Syntrophobotulus glycolicus DSM 8271: one gene and its partner. The protein of the gene in region 1 interacts with the protein of each later gene in a pairwise test. Links are inferred from orthologs where the notes say so. Each region holds a gene or a part of one and is shown on either strand. Other genes may lie near its edges.

What was found.
Region 2: the proteins of rlmN (region 1) and ftsZ interact in binary tests that used the Escherichia coli proteins (3 or more experiments, as listed by UniProt). The link is inferred for Syntrophobotulus glycolicus DSM 8271 from one-to-one orthologs.

What each region holds. Positions count from the first base shown.
Region 1 is NC_015172.1:2,376,994-2,380,152, reverse strand. What follows is about bases 317-3,149. They hold rlmN (dual-specificity RNA methyltransferase RlmN), read left to right. Parts: upstream 317-1,117; coding sequence 1,118-2,182; downstream 2,183-3,149. Other genes in these bases: SGLY_RS11730 (FHA domain-containing protein), read left to right, coding at 2,989-3,149; SGLY_RS11735 (FHA domain-containing protein), read left to right, coding at 2,187-2,969; rsmB (16S rRNA (cytosine(967)-C(5))-methyltransferase RsmB), read left to right, coding at 317-1,098. Outside these bases: more of rsmB, read left to right, coding at 1-316; more of SGLY_RS11730, read left to right, coding at 3,150-3,159.
Region 2 is NC_015172.1:636,284-639,594, reverse strand. The notes cover bases 221-3,205. They hold ftsZ (cell division protein FtsZ), read right to left. Parts: upstream 2,252-3,205; coding sequence 1,190-2,251; downstream 221-1,189. Other genes in these bases: SGLY_RS03345 (cell division protein FtsQ/DivIB), read right to left, coding at 2,807-3,205; SGLY_RS03350 (small basic family protein), read right to left, coding at 2,457-2,786; SGLY_RS03360 (sigma-E processing peptidase SpoIIGA), read right to left, coding at 221-798. In the rest of the region: more of SGLY_RS03360, read right to left, coding at 1-220; more of SGLY_RS03345, read right to left, coding at 3,206-3,311. UniProt on the Escherichia coli protein: Essential cell division protein that forms a contractile ring structure (Z ring) at the future cell division site. The regulation of the ring assembly controls the timing and the location of cell division.

The DNA of each region.
Region 1 (3,159 bases):
CAGCTTTTGTATATGGACCGGATCCCGGCCGCAGCGGCAGTCAATGAGGCGGTCAAGAGTGTCAAGGCAGAGGAACCGAAATTTGCCGGCCTTGTGAACAGTGTTTTGCACAGAGTGGCGGAGGTAGGCTGGGAATTTCCCTGGCCCGATCAGAAAAAGGAACCGGCCCGTTATTTGGCGGTTAAATATTCCCATCCGCAGTGGCTGGCGGCAAGATGGCTGGCAAGATGGGGGTTGGAGGAAACGGAGAAATTGTGCATTTCCAACAATCTTCCCGCGCCTACCTGTATCCGTACCAATACCCTTAAGATCAGCCGGGAAAACCTTGTTTCACGTTTGGAGAATGAGGGAATTCAGGTTACCCTAAGCGCGAAAACCCCGGAGGGGTTGTTTATCGAAGATTTTGGCGCTCTGGATGAGCTTCTTTCTTATCAGGAAGGCCTTTTTACCGTTCAGGACGAAAGTTCCCAGCTTGTGGCTCATATTCTGGGGGTAAAACCGGGGGAGAGAGTGCTTGACGTATGCTGTGCCCCGGGGGGGAAGACCACTCATCTTGCCCAGTTGATGAACAATCAGGGAACCATCATAGGAAATGATCTTTATCCGGCTAAGCTTTCTCTGGTCAATGAATTGGTGGAACGTCTCGGGATCGGCATAATTCAAACTCAGGCAGGGGACGCCGGAATTCTGGAGGGGATTGAAGGCCGGTTCGATAAAGTTCTGGTCGATGCGCCCTGCTCAGGATTGGGCGTGATCAGGCGGCGAGCTGATTTGCGCTGGCAGAAAAGCGAGCAGGAGATAAAAGAGCTTTCCGAGATCCAAAAAAAAATTCTGCTGAGGGCGGCTGATTTTGTCGCTCCGGGGGGAGAAATGGTTTACTCTACCTGTACGATTGAGCCTGAGGAAAATTTTGAGGTTGTCAAAGTGTTTCGTGCCGAACGCCCGGATTTTTCTTCCGTATCCTTGACAGGTGAAATCAATTTTCCGGTAACGGCCGGGGACAAAAAACAGCTGGCTAAAGGGGTATTTCAAATCCTGCCTCATCTCTACAACATGGATGGATTTTTTCTGGCAAAATTTAGACGGGCAGGTTTATAAAGTCAGGATTGGGTGAATAATATTTAAGATGGAAAAATATGATTGCCGAGGCCTTTCGGAACCTGAGATGGAAAAACTGTGCCTGCAAAACGGAATAAAGAAATTCCGGGCCGATCAGGTTTTCAGGTGGGTGCAGCAAAAAGGTGTCCGGTGCTGGGATGAGATGAAGAACATCGGACAGGAGGATACGGATAAATTAAAGAAAGTATTCTGCCTTCAGCCTTTGGAAATCGTCAAAGAACAAGTTTCTAAAGACGGGACAAGGAAATTTCTTTTTCGTCTTCCTGACGGAGAAAGAATAGAAACTGTTCTGATGGATTATGAAAAAGATCTGTCCAGGAACCGGGAAACGGTATGTGTTTCCACTCAGGTTGGCTGTCCGGTTGGCTGCCCTTTTTGTGCCACCGGAGTGAACGGATTTCACAGGAACCTTTCCGCTGGCGAAATAACCGGTCAAGTGCTGGAGATCGTCCGGCGGATGAGGATAAATGACCCTTCCTTTAACGTAACCAATATTGTTTTTATGGGAATGGGAGAACCATTTCTAAACGAGGAATCCGTTCTCAAGGCCGTTCGGATCCTTAATAGTGAGAATGGGCAAAAGATCGGCATGAGAAGGATGACCATTTCGACAAGCGGGGTAGTTCCGGGAATTATCCGTTTAGCGGAAGAGAACAAGCAGGTGGGACTGGCGATATCCCTCCATTCAGCCCGGAATCATCTCCGGGACATCCTTGTGCCGATGAATAGACGTTATCCCCTTCAGCAATTAATGCGTGCCTGCCGGGAATATGTTAATCAGACGGGAAGGCGGGTAACCTTAGAAATCGCTTTAACCGAGGCCAATGCCAATAAGGATGAAGCAGAGGCCTTAATTCGCTTAATTCAGGGAATGCCGGTTCATATTAATCTGATACCGGTCAATCCTGTAACGGAAAGCAGTATGCAGAGGCCGGCAAAAGAAAAAATAATGGAATTTAAGACATTGCTGGAAGCAAAGAATCTATCGGTTACTGTTCGTGAGGAAAAGGGGACGGACATTGATGCGGCCTGTGGGCAATTAAGACAACGTCTGGAGTGTTAAAAATATGAGCCTGTTAAATAAGTTCGAAACGGCTGCAGAATATCTTTTTACCAATATGTTTAAGAAGACATCCAGCAGTATTCAGCCTGTTGAAGTGGCCGGAAAACTGCTGAAAGCCATGCTCAGGAATAAACAGGTCAGTATCTCCCATGTTTATGTCCCCAATATTTACCGGGTGCAGCTCAATAAGGAAGACTATAAGATTATGGAGAATTTCGGTGAAACATTCCTGCTTGAGCTGGCTCAGCATCTTTATACCGAAGCCGGTAAGCAGGGATATACTTTTCTGACTTTGCCTCTGGTTGAACTATATGCAAATCAGAAAATCGGCCGTGGTGAAATAGAAATCGAAACGGAATATAATGATTCTATTGAGGTAAATTGGGAAAAACAGGCGATTGAAGAAATGATTGTGCAGGATGAGCTGGAAAGAACGACAATTATGCCGAATGATAGAAGATTAACAAATGCGATCATCAATGAAAATAGCAGGAAAAGCGCAGGCGGTCTCGAAATAATTAAAGGAAATGAAGAAGGCAGGATTTATTGTCTGGAGCAGGATATCGTCACTGTCGGCCGGCAGGGAGACTGTGATGTTGAAATCAAAGATGAGGAGATGTCCCGCAAGCATTTTCGTTTGTATCAGGAAAGCAGCAGGTGGTTTATTCAGGATCTGGGGAGTACAAACGGGACTTATGTCAATAAGCTTAAAGTGGATAAATATATGCTGCATCCCGGGGATAAAATTCGGGCCGGTCAGACGGTTATGGTTTTTAAAAGAAAATAAGAAGTTCGGGTGATGATGGTTGCAGGCAGTGCTTGTCATAGGCAGGATCGTATTTGTTCTGGTGATCTACTTGTTTTTATTGAGGCTGTTAACCGTTCTTTTGGCTGATTTGAAAAACAAGGGGATTTTGACCAAGGAAGAATCGGAACTTGGCTGTTTGGAAGTTTTAAACGGAGCCGACATGCTGCCT
Region 2 (3,311 bases), 1.7 Mb from region 1 along the record:
GGTTTTTTCCCGGACGGAACCGTCCTCTGTTATTTTTAACCGGACTGATCTGACACCCGGCAGCCAGCTCTGGCCGTTTACTCCTTTTACCCGAATGAAGGTCACCCTCTCCGCGATGTTATTGCTGCTGTTCCAGAGCAGAGAACAGGGGTCGGCCAGATCGCGCCACGGACATTGCAGAAATTCGGCAATTGGCCGGGGCAAAGCTGTTAAGGAAACATTTTCCTGAATCAATATCATCGGCTTATCTGTCAGGGGATCCCTCAGCTCATTTCCGGTATCGAGGAGAGCCGTCGTTTTCAGAACAGACCCGCCGCCGAAATCCAATTCGATCCGGTACAGCACCTGACTAAAAAAAGATTGTTTACCATTGTTTTTCCCCCATAACCTGTAGCATAAGCAAAGCACCAGGATCAGCGCCAGGAGCAGCCAGATATTATCGAGCGTCAGGCTGAAGCCGGCAGCCGTATCGGCTAATCCAAACCAAACGATTCCTGCGTAAGCCGCTCCGCCGGTCATGGCCGTGAGAACGGTAAAATAGAGAAAGCACTCCCAAAGATCGCCCCAGGACCTTGCCCGCATGCCTATCCCCGCTACGGCCAGAGGAATGATCACTTTGCTTAAATGAACCAGGGGATTGTACGGGAACAATGCAAGCAGGATGGGGATTTCTCCGAGCAGAGCGCCTGAAATAAGGAAAGCGGGATAGATCCTGCGGTGGAGAAGCTTGGAAGCAAAAAGGAGGATCAGGGCATCCATCAGCCCATTAATCAATAAAACAATATCCAGGTAATACATTTGGCCGTATCCCTTCAATCATCCGGGTGATCCTTGTGGCTGTATCCCTTTCCATTTTGGATCTTATGTAAAAATTATACCTTTAAAGGGAAATAAATCCTGTCGGTTTTGGTTAGGTAAAAACAGGCTATTTTTTGCCGGAAAGCCCGTTTTCTGTAGGATAAGCAGGCATTGTGAAAATCAATAAGAACAGCAAAAAAAATAAACAGTAGAATATTGCCTGGAATGCGTCATTCTCTGTTTACAAGCCTGTCTGGTCCCGTCTCAAATTAAATTTTAAAGACAACAAAACGAAGACGCAGCACAAAGCTTCGGTACGCCTTCATTACAAATGAAAACAAATTACAGCCGTTATCCTTTTCCCCTGATTTGATCCAATGGCTGTCCGCTGTTACTTTCTGAATTTCAGGAAATTAGGAATATCCACATTATCTGAAAAGATATTGTTCTTTTGCCCTATGGGATCGGAATTGGTCGTTCCTTTATGCTGGGGGGTACTTCTCTGGTCAAAGCCGGTAGCAATCACCGTAACCCTGACATCATCTTTAAGGGATTCGTCAATAACAGCCCCGAATATGATATTGGCTTCCTGATCGGCCGCCTCGCCGACAACCTCGGAAGCTTCGTTGACTTCTAAAAGGGTCATATTGGAACCGCCCGTAATATTTAATAAGACCCCTTTTGCTCCCTCGATAGAGGTTTCCAAAAGAGGACTGGAGATTGCCCTTCTGGCCGCTTCCACCGCCCTGTTGTCACCTGTGGATACCCCGATTCCCATCAGGGCCGAACCTGTATCGGACATAATTGTTTTGACATCGGCAAAATCAAGATTGATCAGGCCCGGAATCGTAATGAGATTTGAAATGCCCTGAACCCCATGCAAAAGGATATCATCGGCAATCTTAAATGCCTCCTGAATCGTCGTATGCTTGTCCACCACCTGAAGCAAACGGTCATTCGGAATCGTAATCAAGGTATCCACCTTGTCTTTCAGCTCCAATATCCCGCGTTCGGCTTGAAGCGCCCTTTTCCTGCCTTCAAAAGAAAACGGCCTTGTGACCACCCCAACTGTCAGCGCCCCGACACTGCGGGCGATTTCGGCAACAATAGGGGCTGCGCCCGTCCCGGTACCTCCGCCCATTCCCGCGGCAACAAAAACCATATCTGCTCCCATCAGGACCTGGGCCAAATCATCCTTGCTTTCGATCGCAGCATTCTGGCCAATCTCAGGATTGGCACCAGCCCCGAGTCCTTTTGTCAGCTTGTTTCCTATCTGTATTTTTTCGGCAGCCCTGGACATTTGCAAAGCCTGAGCATCTGTATTAATACCGATAAATTCTACTCCTTTAAGATCGGCGGAAATCATCCTATTTACAGCGTTATTGCCCCCTCCGCCAACACCTATAACTTTAATTCGCGCAAATTGCATACTGTCTGTATCAAATTCCAGCATCTTAATTTACCCTGCCTCTCTTTAGACTCATATGATTTAGATTCGGTCTTCTCTATGATCAATTCTTTCTGTTTTTCCAATACAACTGTTATTTTTAAAGAAAAAACTTAACTAAGGAATTTCTAGATTAAAAGCCGTTATTCCTCTTTTTTTACCGCAGGAAATAAAAAATATTTACTGCCCCGGGCATTCTCCGGCCTGCATCTTACTTTTTGATGACATGGCGGCGGATAATGCTGATATTTTGAAATAATCTTGAACCAAAGGCCACTATGGCGGCAAGATACAGGTCAACCCCCATGCGGTCCCCAATAAAGGCCAGCAAACTGGCGGCAATAATATTTACAACAAATCCGCTCAGAAAAACCGTGCTGTCAAAACTCTCTTCCTGATAGGCTCTGATCCCGCCCATTACTGTGTCAAGCGCCACAACAATAGCAACCGAAAGATATTTAGCATATTCAACAGGTATGGTAAAAGGAGTGAATGCGCCGATAATTAACCCGATGAGCAAACCGAAAATTGGCAGCCACATGTGAGAATACCTCCGTTTGTTTATCCTAATACCGGTTTTCCGGCTGTCAGATCAATATATTTGATACTTTTTTCCACTGCTTGAAAATCAGCGCTGTTAAGCAGTTCGTTCAGCAGCTTGATTTTTTCCGCATAATCCCCGGAATAACCCAGCCTGACCTCAATCCCGTTCAGGAGATAAAGGTTGATCTGCTTGGAAGGCTTATAGCTGATCTCACTGATTTTCGGCAATAACTCCGGGGGAACTTGTCCAACTAACTTCATCAGAGCATCGATTTCCGGGCTGGACACCTTCTGACCCGGACCTGTGCTCTCCGGGATGGAAACACCCGTCAAAACCGGGCTGTCCTCTTTGGGCCATCCTTCATAATACTTTAAAACGATCCCGGACAAATCCACCTCAACAACCTTTTCCCCAGCCACAATTAAGGCAGCGGCTTTCCGTTCTTTAATCGCCACTTTCAAGGTGGAAGGCAGCTTTCTTTCCACTGCCGCCTGCTCGACAAATGGGTGCAATTGTATTTTA